2 regions of the Ochrobactrum sp. P6BSIII genome follow, and region 2 is predicted to be linked to the other one. Evidence: predicted binding sites of a transcription regulator. Region 2 holds the regulator's gene; the other holds the start of a gene.
What was found. The regulator LexA, encoded in region 2, represses DNA repair genes until DNA is damaged. The targets are predictions, from matches to a motif close to TGTTCNNNNTGTGTTCNG.
Positions count from the first base shown of each region.

Region 1 (7,340 bases), on a different contig from region 2:
TGACGGATGTGAGCGGCGAAAAACTCGCAATCAATTTCAACCACGTTCTGTCTTACAATGCCTATGGCACCGGCACCCGCATTCTGACGATGAGTGCGGATCAGACTTTCTTCGTCAAAGAATCGCTGGAAGATATCGAGTCGCGACTGGGTATCGACGCGAAAGCATAAACATCAGTCTTTTCAAATCATTGGAATATCAGGCTCAGATATGAAAAGAGCGGCGGCGGGCCGGAACCAGCGCACCGCTCTATCCATGTTGAGCGTCGTCTAGATGTCGAGTTCTTCCACGAAAGCGGCGCGATCCGTGATGAAGCGGAAGCGGGCTTCCGGCTTGGTGCCCATCAGTTCATCGACCGTATTGCGGGTTTCATCGATATAGTCTTCATCCACCTGCACCCGCAGCAGCGTGCGCTTCTTCGGGTCCATCGTGGTTTCCTTCAACTGCTCGGCACGCATTTCGCCGAGGCCTTTGAAGCGACCGATTTCCACTTTGCCGCGCCCGGTAAACATGGTGCGCATCAGCTCGTCTTTATGAGCTTCGTCGCGCGCATAAGCCGTCTTGCCGCCCTGGCTCAGGCGGTAAAGCGGCGGCACGGCCAGATACAGATGGCCGTTGCGGATCAATTCCGGCATTTCCTGATAGAAGAAGGTGATCAGCAGCGATGCGATATGCGCGCCGTCCACGTCAGCATCGGTCATGATGATCACGCGATCATAGCGCAGATCATCTTCGCGATAATTCTTCCGCGTGCCGCTGCCCAGCGCCTGAATGAGATCGGCAATCTGCTGGTTGGCGGTCAGCTTTTCACGACCCGCACTGGCGACGTTGAGAATCTTGCCCCGCAGCGGCAGGATTGCCTGTGTGGCGCGGTTACGCGCCTGCTTGGCAGAACCGCCTGCCGAGTCACCTTCGACGATGAACAATTCTGCGCCAGCAGCAGCATTTTGCGTGCAATCGGCGAGCTTGCCGGGCAGGCGCAGCTTGCGCGTTGCGCTTTTGCGGACGGTTTCCTTTTCCTGACGACGGCGCAGTCGTTCTTCCGCCCGATCCACGACCCAGTCGAGCAGGCGCGAGGCCTCCTGCGGCGAGGCGGCAAGCCAATGGTCGAACGGATCGCGGATCGCGTTTTCCACGATGCGCTGCGCTTCCACCGTCGCAAGCTTGTCCTTGGTCTGACCGACGAATTCCGGCTCGCGGATAAACACCGACAACATGCCCGCTGCCGACACCATGACGTCATCCGTCGTGATGATCGAAGCCCGCTTGTTATTGGTCAGCTCCGCATAGCCCTTAAGACCGCGCGTCAGCGCGATGCGCAAGCCAGCTTCATGCGTGCCGCCGTCCGCGGTCGGAATCGTATTACAATAAGAATGAACAAAGCCGTCGCCGCCGAACCACGTGACCGCCCATTCGACCGCGCCATGTCCGCCCTGCTTTTCGGTCTTGCCGGCAAAAAGCTCGCGGGTGACCTGATGTTCCTTGCCGAGCGATGCCTGAAGATAATCCTTCAGACCACCGGGAAAGTGGAATACGGCCTTTTCAGGCGTTTCCTTTTTCGGATCGAGCAGCGACGGATCGCAGTTCCAGCGGATTTCAACGCCGCCGAACAGATAGGCCTTCGACCGTGCCATGCGATACAGCCGGTGCGGATCGAAATGAGCCGCCTTGCCGAAAATATCCGGGTCCGGATGAAAGCGAACACGCGTGCCGCGGCGATTGTGTACTTCGCCTGCATCTTCCAGCCCGCCCTGCGGAATACCGCGCGAAAAGCGCTGGCGATAAAGGCGACGGTTGCGCGCGACTTCCACTTCAAGCACGTCGGATAGCGCATTGACCACCGAAACGCCGACGCCGTGCAGGCCGCCCGATGTTTCGTAGGCCTTGCCGTCAAACTTGCCGCCGGCATGCAGCTTGGTCATGATGACTTCGAGCGTGGATTTTCCCGGCACCTGCGGGTGCTCGTCAACCGGAATGCCGCGCCCATTATCAGAAACGGTGATGAAACCTTCGGCATCGAGGCTGACTTCGATGAAGTTTGCATGTCCTGCAACGGCTTCGTCCATCGAGTTATCGATGACTTCCGCGAACAGGTGATGCAGCGCCTTTTCATCGGTGCCGCCGATATACATGCCGGGGCGCAGACGTACCGGCTCCAGCCCTTCGAGAACGCGAATGGACGAGGCGTTGTAATCATCGCCGCCGGATGACACTGGTGGCGCCTTGGTCGTGACCGGCTTTGCGGCCTGTGGAGCAGGTGCGGAAGGCAACGGCGTCGCCACAGGCGGTGCGACGGGTTGAGGCGCGGCGCTCTTTTCCGTACGCCGTTCCACCTGCCGCTCCCGGGCGTTATTCACCACTCTTGAAAAGAGATCGTTGCTGTCGTCCATCTTTGCCCGATAAGCTCTCTGTCAGAATTTCAGGAAGGACCATGCGGCTTGGCGCCTGAGCATGGACCGAAAATATACTGTCTGCGAATCATCTGAATGATGCCATGCGCAGCCATGAAAGGCGAATGAAGTTCGCCTTACGTTCCACTTTCGCACGGCTTTATCAAAGGTTTTCGTGTGATCTCTGGTCGGTTTGCACCAGAAACAAGGCGAAAGTCAAACAAGCGACTGTCCATTCGACAAATAAGGTGGAAACGCATTTGTCATTCGCATAGAGCGGATGAACAAGCATCCATAGCAAACGAGTGAGTGGGGAAATGCAGGGCAGCGCGACAGGCGGCATAGAAGCGCATGTAAAAGGCATGGCCATTATGGTCGTGTCCGTCTTGATGCTGCCGCTGATGGACGCCATCGGCAAATGGTTGGCCATGATGGACAATATGCCCCCGGCAACTGTCACTTTCATGCGCTTTTTCGTACAAAGCCTGCTGATGTTCCTCATTCTTCTTGCAGCAGGTGGTGGTGTGGCGGCACTTCGCACACACCATCTCGCGGGAAACCTCATACGTGGCGTACTGATGGGATTCGGCGGCCTGTGTTTCTTTACAGCGGTCAAATATATGCCGTTGGCTGACGCCATGGCCGTGTTCTTCGCAGAGCCGCTCATCCTCACGCTGCTTTCGGCGATCTTCCTCAAGGAGAAAGTCGGCTGGCGGCGGTTCAGCGCGGTCGGCATCGGCCTCATCGGTACGATGATCGTCATTCAGCCAAGCTTCGAGATTTTCGGCGCAGTCTCGCTGCTGCCGCTGGCGACGGCAGTGACATTCGCGATTTATCTGATCCTGAACCGTAAACTCGGCGCGAAGGAAAGCCCGCTCGTCATGCAGTTTTATGCCGGTATTGGCGGATGGATGTTTGCAGGCCTTGCCATGCTCGTTGGTCCGTCCATGGGGTTCGCGGACCTTAGCTTTGGTCTGCCGCAGAGCTTCCAACCCTGGCTGCTATTGCTGATTCTGGGCACTATCGGCACGGTCAGTCACCTGATGGTCGTGCATGCCTTCAAGCTGGCGCCAGCCTCGATGCTAGCCCCGTTCCAGTATCTAGAAATCGTGAACGCGGTTCTGGTTGGGCTTATCGTCTTCGGTGATTTTCCGACGCCGTCCAAATGGTTCGGCATCGCAATCATCATCGGTTCAGGCTTCTATGTGTTCATGCGCGAGCGCAAGCTGAAGGTCGAAGCCTGACGCTTACTTTATTGCGCGTGGCCCGAAGACGTTTTCAAAGGCCTTGCCAAGCGCCACGTCCATATCGCCCAAGGTTACCGGCAAGCCTAGATCGACGAGGCTGGTGACGCCGTGCTCTGAAATACCGCATGGTACGATGCCGCCGTAGTGGCCGAGATTCGGCTCGACATTGATGGCGATGCCGTGAAAGCTGACCCAGCGACGCAGGCGAATGCCTATGGCGGCAATCTTGTCCTCGCACATATCGCCATTGGCAAGCCGCGGCTTTTCAGGGCGCATCACCCAGACACCGACGCGATCTTCGCGGCGTTCGCCTTTCACGTTGAATTCGGCGAGGCTTTCAATAATCCATTGTTCCAATGCCGCCACGAAAGCGCGTACATCTTCGCGACGGCGCTTCAGGTCCAGCATCACATAGGCCACACGCTGGCCGGGACCGTGATAGGTATATTCGCCACCGCGCCCCGTGTTGAACACTGGCAGGCTGTCGGGCGTCAGCAGATCTTCCGCCCGCGCGCTCGTACCAGCCGTATAAAGGGGAGGGTGCTCCACCAGCCAGACAAGTTCATTCGTCGTGCCTTCACGAATGGCCTGCACCCGCGCTTCCATGAAGGCGAGAGCGTCTTCGTAATCGGTAAGGCCGTCCGCCACCAGCCATTCCACCGGCGGCGCATCAGCGTCCACAGGCAGAAACTGCACATTGAGCGTGTCTCGTTGCGGCTTGGATGAACTATCCATGAGTGGAGCAGTGTTGGTCATGATGGGAGCATATGGCGGTTTTCAGTGACCGTTTCCAGATGTCAAAATGCCTCTGCTCTTCACTGAACCGCGAGCGGCACTTCGGTTTCGCACCGGTTGCGGCCAGACTGTTTGGCCCGATAGAGCGCCTGATCAGCTGCATCGACCAGATGCGTATAATCGGGATGGCCGTTGAAAGTCGCAATGCCGATGGAAAGTGTCACCGTATCCACCGCACCATTGGTCAGGTTGAACTTCTGTTGCTGCACCAGCTCGCGCAGCTCTTCACCGATAGCCAAGGCCCTGTGTTCATCGGTTTCGACAAGCGCGACGAGAAATTCCTCGCCGCCATAGCGGAAGACAAAATCTCCCGGGCGGCAATGCGCCAGTATAGTTTCCGCGACCTGCTGCAATATGGCGTCGCCGCCGCCATGCCCATGGGTGTCATTGATGCGTTTGAAGTGATCGATATCAACCATCAGAATGCTGAGATCGAGGCCCTTCTGCGAAGCCATGCGGATTTCACGCGTCAAAATGGGCGGCAGGAAACGGCGGTTCAGGGCGCGCGTCAGCGGGTCACGACCGGTTTCCATCGTTGCGGCGGCCTGAAACAGTTCCGCCAGCAGAAACTTTGCTTCGCCAATTCTGGTCTGGAACTCCGCCATGATCGCCGCAAGCCCGGCGGGGTCACTTTTGCGGGCTGTATTCAGGTTGGGCAACAGTTCATAATCTATCTGATTGACGGTCTGGCGCAGGCGCTCAAGTGTCGTCGAACCTGAAAACAACATGTCAGCCTTGTGCTGCAGCCAAAGGCCGAAATCCGAGCTGCCGAGCGAGAGCAGGGGGCTGTCGCTGTTCCCATAAAGATTGAACAGTAAGGACTGGCTCCATTCCATCAGGGCAGCGCGCTGTGATTCTCGCTCGAGCGGAATGTCGTGGCTCAGCGTGAAGGCGCGATATGCTTCGTCTGTCTGGGCGCTTTTGCGCGCATCTTTCACGAAGGCCTGACTCATGATCTCGATGGCGATATCGACCGCATTGCTGACATGCACGATCAATCGCGCCAGCGCATCACGCTCCAGAACACTGCCTTTCAACTGCCGAATGATTTCATTCTTCAGCAGTCGCGCGCCTTGCATGACAATGTGGATCGGCACCTGAATGCGGGCGTGAACCTCGCCGATCTTGCGTTGTTCCTGAACGAAAGCCGCGACATCGGTGGGACGGCTTACCAGGAGGTGCACAAGCCAGTCGCTGAGCGAATGTTGCAGGCGGTCATGAACGATGGTCTGGGACAGAAAGGCTGCGGCTTCGCGGTTTTGCATCAGACGGCTGTAGAAAATTTCCACAAAACTCTGCTTGTGCTGCTCGACAAGCTCCGACAAAAGCCGGGATTGGTTGTCGGAAAGATTGGATACGAGCTCTACCCATTCCTCTTCCGTCGCACCAAGGCCTGTTTGAGAACCCCACCGCGTTGCATCATTCAACAAGGCCGCACCACCCATATCCAAAATCTCGCAATATGCTGCGTATTTCCAGCAACCATCGATAACCGGCCAGAGACCGATTAAAATTGGGAGCAAGATTCAGCAGCTTTCCCTAGGCTCTATAAAGCGCGTCGAGCGGAACTCAATGCTTTATGTGGTCGCTGTGCGAATTTTGAAATCCGAGGCAATTTAGGCGTTTGTCGGTGTGATTCTGACCTGTGAGTGCCGAAGAAGCTGCAGCTCCATTGTTGTTGCGCATAAAATTAGCTGGATTCCCGGTTTCATATTTCATCGCAACCTACTGAAATATAATAATATATCTATGCCAGACTTGAAATGCATACCTGTTGCGAACCATATTCAGGGTGCATTCATGTGGGAGACTTCATGATGCATGCACCTGAAAAGGAGAAGCATAATGAAGAGCAACTTCACAAGTTTTTGGTCTGGCAAGGCATTGCTGGCCGGAACGATTGGCGCGACCTTTCTGATCGGCGCCATCGCACCCGCATCGGCTGCACCGATGATGCCTTCGGCACCGGCTGCGTCCAACGAAAACATCCAGCAGGTCCGTGACCATCACTGGAGAGGCCGCGGCGGACATTGGAACGGGTACCGCCCGGGACCGCGTCCGGGCTGGCACGGCGGCGGCTATCGTCCGGGTCCGGGCTATTGGAACGGCCATCGCGGTTATCACGGCTATCGCCACGGTTATCGCCGTCACAGCGACGGCTGGTGGTATCCGCTGGCGGCCTTCGGTGCAGGCGCGATCATTGGCGGCGCTATTGCTGCTCCACCACCACCGCCTCCGCCGGTCTATCGTGCACCGGTTTATAATAGCGGCTCGCATATTCAGTGGTGCTATGACCGCTACCGGTCTTACCGCAGCTCGGACAATACGTTCCAGCCCTATAACGGTCCGCGCCAGCAGTGCTATTCGCCGTATCGTTGATAGATTCGGCCTGAATGAACAGAAAGCCGCCTTTCGAGGCGGCTTTTCTTTTGCAAAAAGGGCTAGAAACCATCAGCTTGCGCTGATTGATACGCCTCTCGTTTCGCTACGGCGCTGAATTACGTGCAGTTGACATGATTTTTTGAATTTATGTTGGAGAAACGTGATTTTATGGTGTTGACCATTCGAAAACTCGCCCTTATGTTCCGCCGCACTTCCAGGGACGATTTGTTCCTCAGGGAGCGCGTAGCTCAGCCGGTAGAGCAACTGACTTTTAATCAGTAGGTCCAGGGTTCGAATCCCTGCGCGCTCACCACTTTTCAAAAACTTAGCCATAAAATTGAAAAGCCGATTTTACACTTGGCCGGTTTTTTTACAGTCTATGCCTGACGTGATCTCATCATCATCATCATCGCTCTATTAAACACAAAGAAACGCCAGAGGCGGCTTATGACGCCTCGTCCTCGATGGCTGTCCGCGCGATCTGTTGGGAACCACTGTTGATCTGTTGTGCAGCAAGGAAGCCCAG
Region 1 is NZ_JACGXB010000002.1:315,246-322,585, forward strand. Features, by position in the region: gene FHW00_RS03845 (hypothetical protein) at 1-170, shown strand, start outside; gene parE (DNA topoisomerase IV subunit B) at 270-2,390, opposite strand; gene FHW00_RS03855 (DMT family transporter) at 2,708-3,634, shown strand; gene lipB (lipoyl(octanoyl) transferase LipB) at 3,638-4,372, opposite strand; gene FHW00_RS03865 (GGDEF domain-containing protein) at 4,453-5,955, opposite strand; gene FHW00_RS03870 (BA14K family protein) at 6,278-6,811, shown strand; tRNA gene FHW00_RS03875 (tRNA-Lys) at 7,052-7,127, shown strand; gene crcB (fluoride efflux transporter CrcB) at 7,260-7,340, opposite strand, start outside.
Region 1: parE (DNA topoisomerase IV subunit B) is a predicted target of LexA. The motif match lies at 2,520-2,537, and genes of this name have one in related genera.

Region 2 (7,340 bases):
CATTCTGCTCGTGATCAGCGTGCAGGATGAAGATGCGGTCCATGGCGCGGGCCAGAACCGGATTGACCTTGTAATCCTCGCAAGGAACGCCAAAGCACATGTGCAGGAAGTTCGAAGCGAAATCGAGATCGTTCTTCGGGTACATGAACGGCTGGCCGATATGGTACTTATAAGCCATTGCAGCGAGCGTCGGCACCTTGGCGATCAGGCGGATCGAAGCGACCATGCGCTGATGCGGATCGGTGATGTCGGTCGAGTCGTGGTAGAATGCGGACATGGCGCCAACGCAGCCAACCATGACGGCCATTGGATGCGCATCGCGGCGGAAGCCGGTGAAGAAGCGCGTCATCTGTTCGTGGATCATCGTGTGACGGGTCACGCGATAATCGAAATCGGCCTTCTGGGTTGCCGTCGGCAGTTCACCGTAAAGCAGCAGGTAGCAGGTTTCGAGGAAGTCGCCGTGCTCGGCAAGCTGGTCGATCGGATAGCCGCGATAGAGCAGGGTGCCTTCGTCGCCATCGATATAGGTGATCTTGGACTCGCACGAAGCGGTCGAGGTGAAACCTGGATCGTAAGTGAACGCATGCGAATTCTTGTAAAGCGGACCGATATCGACGACGTCCGGCCCGACAGTGCCTTGTCGCACAGGCAGATCGAACGTATTGCCGTCGAGAGTAAAGCTGGCTGTCTTAGCTGACATCATGTTTCCTTTCATGTCCACTTTGCCGCCTTAGGCGGCAGTATTGCATTCGCTGCTATAACTTGTCTCGTATCTCTTGGCGGGCACCCCAAAACAGCGGGATGCCCGATTTTTAACGCATTACGGCTACGATTTTGATCGCCAAACTATCCCAAACCGTCCGTGATGCAATGCGAAATTTGAACTATTTAAGCAAGCTACGTCACGTCAGCGTGAATGATAGCACCTTAACCGATTTGATCGCGAATACGGCCCAAAGACTCTTCACGACCCAGTACAAAAAGCACATCAAAGACGCCCGGTGAGGTAGCGCGACCGGTCAGAGCAGCACGCAGCGGTTGCGCAATCTTGCCCAGTTTCAGTCCGGTTTTCTCTGCATGGGCTCGAACCACCGCATCCAGTGATTCAATGGTCCAATCTCCGGCAGCTTCCAGATCGGGCAGCACGGATTTTAAAACGGCGCGGCCCTCTTCGTTAAGTAGCGAGGCTGCCTTTTCGTCCAGATCGAGCGGGCGGGTTGCAAAGATGAACTTCGCGCCGTCTGCCAGTTCAACGAGCGTCTTGGCGCGGTCCTTGAGGCCCGACATGGCTGCGAGGAGCTGCGCGCTGCGCTTGTCGTCGAGCGCTGCGGCGAGTTCCTTGCCGCCTTCGATTTCCGGCAGGACAGCCACCAGAGCGTCGAACAGTGTCTTGTCGTCGCTGCCACGCATATAAAGACCGTTGATCGCTTCGAGCTTCTGGAAGTCGAAACGGGCAGCGCCCTTGTTGATGTCCGTCACGTCGAACCATTCGATCATCTGTTCGGTCGACATGATTTCGTCGTCACCATGGCTCCAGCCAAGACGGACGAGATAATTGCGGAGTGCCGCCGGCAGGTAGCCCATGGCGCGATAGGCATCGACGCCGAGAGCGCCGTGACGCTTGGAAAGCTTCGCACCATCCGCGCCGTGGATCAGCGGAATATGCGACATCTGCGGCACATCCCAACCCATGGCGTCATAGATCACGGTCTGGCGCGCTGCATTCGTCAAATGATCGTCGCCGCGGATGATATGCGTGACGCCCATGTCATGGTCGTCAACGACAACCGCGTGCATGTAGGTCGGCGTGCCGTCGGAACGCAGAATGATGAAATCATCGAGATCCTTGTTGGGGAAGCGCACATCGCCCTGTACGGCGTCGCGCACGAGTGTTTCGCCTTCCTGCGGCGCCTTGATGCGAATGACAGGCTTTACACCTGCAGGCGCTTCGGACGGATCGCGGTCGCGCCAGCGGCCATCATAACGCGGCGGGCGGCCTTCGGCACGCGCCTTCTCGCGCATTTCTTCCAGCTCTTCCGGCGTCGTGTAGCAGTAATAGGCTTTGCCTAGAGCGACGAGTTCTTCGGCGACTTCGCGGTGACGCGGAGCGCGTTCGAACTGCGAGATCGCATCGCCTTCCCAGTCGAGACCAAGCCAGGTCAGACCGTCGAGAATGGCCGCGGTGGCTGCATCGGTGGAACGTTCACGGTCGGTGTCTTCAATACGCAGCAGCATCTTGCCGCCCGTGTGCTTGGCATAAAGCCAGTTGAACAGGGCAGTACGGGCACCGCCGATATGAAGATAACCCGTGGGCGAAGGGGCAAAACGGGTGACGACCGGTTTCGACATGGTAGCTCCACTTTATTGCGCGCCCGTCAAGACAGCGGCAATTGCCGGGGCAGGGGCGCAAAACTGAATTCCGATACTCGCTTCCAAAGAGCGAGAACGAGGATTTCTATAACGAAACCCTCTCGATTTCGACTGGCGTTCATGTAGCATAGGCAGCACTACGCGCAAGGGCTTCGCGTTTGTTTCGGCGCCTTGCGGCATTGTTCTTTTGGGGTATTTCGACAAAAAGACCTTTTTTGCAGTCAGGCGGGGGCATGACGCGCTTAGGTGATATGGCCAAGGCTTCGGATGAGGCCAATGAGCGGGCGCTTGTCAAAAGCCTGCCCGATGGCCTGACGTGTTCTTATCTTCCAGAACCGTGGCCTGAACCCACAACCGCGCCTGCCGATCATGATGGCCAAAATCAGCCGCCTGACGTTCAACCAACCGGCTGGCGCGACACCGTTGCCGACATGGCGCGGAGAACTCCCGCTGCTTTCGCGGAAGCCATCCATCTCGAAACGGCGCGCGGAATTTTCTTTCTGCTGATTCCGATTTTCAGCGGATTGGGTGCGGTGATCTATTTCACTTTCTCCTTCGAACCTGATTGGACGCCCATTCTGGCCTTACTGGTCGGGCTGGTTATCATTCGCATACTGATGCGGAAGCACTTCTTTGCCGGGCAGGTGCTGACATTGGCAGTTGCTTTCCAGCTTGGTCTTGTGAGCGGCAAATGGGAAACCGTACGCATGGCAACGCCGATGCTCGGTTCCGATGTGTCGACGCGTGTCACTGGCCGGGTTGTTGCACTGGATGCACAGGATAATGGAAGCTGGCGTATCACACTGGATTTGCTGACAACAGAACGCCCGACACTGCGCTTTTCACCGACACGTATTCGCATCAATGCGCGAGATATACCGGCGGATACATCGATCGGTGGCGGATTGACCGGCTTTGCGCGGTTGCGGGTGCCGTCAGGCCCGGTGCGTCCGGGCAATTACGACTTTTCCTTCCATGCCTATTTCAACGGTATCGGAGCAAACGGGTTCTTTCTGGGAAATCCGAAGACGGCAAATGTTCCGCCACAGACAAGTCTGACGGCAGAAATCAGCGAATGGATTGCCTTGCTCCGCGTGCGCGTGTCGGAACGGGTCGAGGAGGTGATCGGCGGTGAAGATGGCAATGTCACCGCCGCATTGATCGCCGGTACGCGCGGTGGCATCAGCGAGGAGACCAATGAGGACCTTCGCAAGGCCGGTCTGGCGCATATTCTCTCAATATCAGGTCTGCACATGGCGCTGGCGGCGGGTGTCGTGATGTTTGCTCTCAGGTCTGCCTTTGCGCTCTTTCCAGCCTTCAGCGTCCGGCACCCGGTCAAGAAATATGCCGCTTTCCTGTCGTTGCTAAGCTGCACGTTCTATCTCGCCATGTCTGGTGCCGACGTTGCAGCCCAGCGCAGCTATGTGATGATCGCCGTCATGCTTAGCGCATTGCTGTTTGACCGCGCTGCACTCAGCATGCGCAATGTGGCAGTCGCCGGTGTGGTGACAATAGCAATCTCACCGCATGAAATACTCGGGCCGAGTTTCCAGATGTCCTATTCGGCAACGGCGGCGCTGATTGCTGGCTATGCGTGGTGGGGAGCGCGTAAAGCCAAAAAATTGCAGCATGTGGAGAGGCGTGCGGCTTCGCCAGCGGCCGGTTTGCCAATGAAGGTTGTTAAATCAGCTATTGCTGCTGCCGGGACATCGCTTGTGGCAGGAATTGCGAGCGGCATTTTCGCCGCCTATCATTTCAACAATACCGCACCGTTCGGGCTGATCGGCAATGTGCTGGCCGATCCGGTGATCGCCACACTGGTCATGCCTTTTTCCGTTCTGGGCCTCGTATTGATGCCACTTGGCCTAGATTGGCTGCCATTGACCATTGCCGGGTCTGGTATCTGGATTGTCCGCACCCTTGCGAGCATGATCGCGTCATGGTCGCCTGATGGCAATCCGGGAGCGATGCCGATAGCAGCGCTCGCATTCTGGACCATAGCGCTCGTGATCGCTGTATTGTTCACAACGCGATTCAAGATTCTGGCGTTACTATTTGTTTTGGCGGGATTTATTGCCTTCGTGCACGAGCCGTTTCCAGATGTTGTGATATCCGAAGATGCAAAGCTGGTTGGGGTTCGTCTGCCCGATGGGCGTTTTGCTGTGAACCGCGACAGGCCGTCAAAGTTCACAATAGACAACTGGAAAACAGCCTATCTCGCAACGCAATTCCTGATACCACAGCACGCAAAAGACAGGCTTCGCGGAATACCGACTGACGGCTTTATCTGCGAAGACGAATTATGCGCGATTACATTACGCGATGGGCGTGTACTGGCCTATACGGCTGATCCTGCCGTTCAGGACGTCGCTTGCGATGTCGGTGATATCGTTATCCTCGCGATAGCCGGGAAAATACCGGGATGTGCACATCAAAAGAGGCTCGTCATCAACCGCCGTGATCTGGCGTTGCGAGGCACAGTGGAGATGAGACTTGGCGACAAGAAAGACACGACCGGCAATTCTATCGTGGCTCTTGCTGGCGATCTGACGTCCGTAAACGACAGCACACCTCAGCGGCGCAATTTTACCGATCCGCGTTATGACGACAGGCTAGCTTTCGCCATCGATGAGCCACGGCGTCCGTGGCATCTGTTCCGGCTCTATTCGCGCGCGGCACGTGGCTTACCTGATCGGGAATATAAGAAGAAGCAGCCTACTCAAAAGGCAGAAACGCAATGCCTGGCCACTGACGATCAGGGGCCGGGCAGATGCGAATGATAATAGTGTTTTGAGCGCGTTGCAATTCAACTAGTCGGCGGTTCAAGCCGCATTTTGCGCATGTCCGTCCGAAAACGCGGTTCCATTTTCGGACCTAACGATCAGTACCGGCGGATCAATCCGACCAGCTTGCCCTGCACGCGAACGCGGTCTGGGCCGAAGATACGTGTTTCATAAGCTGGGTTTGCGGCTTCAAGCGCAATAGATGCGCCCTTGCGGCGGAACCGCTTCAAGGTTGCTTCTTCATCATCAACCAGTGCGACAACGATTTCACCCGGGTTGGCGATATCGCCGCGCTTGATGATGACTGTATCGCCATCGAAAATCCCGGCTTCGATCATCGAGTCGCCCTTGACCTCCAGCGCATAATGTTCGCCCGCACCAATCATCTCCGGGGGGAGGCTGAGCGAATGCGTCTGGCTTTGAATGGCTGAGATCGGCACACCGGCGGCGATGCGACCCATGACCGGTACCGATACGGTCGCCGAAACATCATCATTGGTCGCAACAGGTGCGGAGCGTAACGGCTGCACCGGTGCAGGAGGGGCCTTGCCCAGGCTGCCTTCGATGACGCTCGGCGCAAATTTCTTCTGCGCGTTCAGTCCCGGTGCAATCGAATCCGGCAGGCGAAGCACTTCCAGCGCACGTGCCCGGTTCGGCAGCCTGCGAATGAAGCCCCGTTCTTCCAGAGCGGTGATCAGCCGATGAATGCCCGACTTGGAAGCAAGGTCGAGCGCTTCCTTCATTTCGTCAAAAGATGGCGGAATACCTGTTTCTTTCAGACGATCATGAATGAACAGCAGAAGCTCGTGCTGCTTACGGGTCAACATGCGCGACACCCTCCGACCAGATAAGAATCGAGAAAAACAAAACCAGAACGAACACTATATGTTCCAGTCTTGTTCTGCAATGGTTTTAAAATGATTAACGGGCTGGCGGCTTGTTGCCGGAACGTTCACAGGGCCCCGTGACGGGCCGGTCCTTATCCAAGGAAGCGTTTTATTTTCAATCCATTGTGGCTTTTGCTTCGCGTTGTTTCGAGGCAGCAAAAGTGACCATTCTGGTGCTTTTTAACGTAGCATAAGCACGCGGCACGAACTGCCTGCATCTGCTGCCGGGGCATTTTCGTCACGAATGAGCAATGCATTGGAGCCGACGAGGGCTGTCAGCATGGACGAATCCTGTACTGGAAATGGTGTTGCCAGCAGCGTTCCATCGCTTTGCGATTCGACCGTGGCGCGTACAAAATCGCGCCGATGGTCATTGGCAGGCATCGCCTGACCGAGTTTCGCAGGGCGGATATCTGCCGTCAGATCGGTGCCTGCAAGTTTCGCGATCAGCGGGCGAAGAAAAACGAGGCTGCAAACGAGGCTTGAAACCGGGTTTCCGGGCAGGCCTATCACATGGACGGTGCTGCCGTCGACAGTCTTGCGCCCGTACATAAGTGGTTTTCCGGGACGCATGGCGATTTTCCAGAAACCGAGATCGACACCGCAATTGCGTAGAGCACTATGCATGTAATCGCGATCACCGACCGATGCGCCGCCAACGGTCACCAGAATATCGGTTCCACTGTTCAGAGCGCTGGCAATAGCCGATTCAATCTGTGTCGGATCGTCCGGAATGATGCCCATATCTTCGGAGTAGCCGCCAGCGCGGCGCACGATTTCGGCAATGCCCACACTGTTCGAAGCGACGATCTGGTCCGGTCCGGTCGTGGCTCCGGGCGGAACAAGTTCATCGCCGGTAGCCAATATGGAAATGCGCGGTTTGCGAAACACATCGAGCGATGGATTGCCGCTTGCAGCAGCCAGTGACAGGGCGGGTGCGTCCAGTTCGCGACCGACCGGTATGACGGTCTTGCCGGGAGCAAAATCGAGACCGGCCCGGCGGATATGCCGTCCGGGTTCGATGCCTTCCAGAATGGTCAGCTGATCGCCGGAACGTTCGGTATGTTCCTGAATGACAATCGTATCAGCGGCTTCAGGTATCGGCGCGCCGGTGAAAATGCGCACGGCCTGTCCGGGCAGCAGGGAGCCTTCGAAACGCTTGCCAGCAGCGGATTCACCGATAATGGTCAACTGAAGGGGATAGGCGATTTCTGCAGGCGCTATCAGCGCATAGCCATCCATGGCCGAGCAGTCGAAAGGTGGTTGCAGGAAACGGGCCTCGACGGCGCGGGCAACAACG
Region 2 is NZ_JACGXB010000020.1:6,264-13,603, forward strand. Features, by position in the region: gene gltA (citrate synthase) at 1-700, opposite strand, end outside; gene gltX (glutamate--tRNA ligase) at 928-2,349, opposite strand; gene FHW00_RS21395 (ComEC/Rec2 family competence protein) at 2,604-5,150, shown strand; gene lexA (transcriptional repressor LexA) at 5,252-5,980, opposite strand; gene FHW00_RS21405 (molybdopterin molybdotransferase MoeA) at 6,221-7,340, opposite strand, start outside.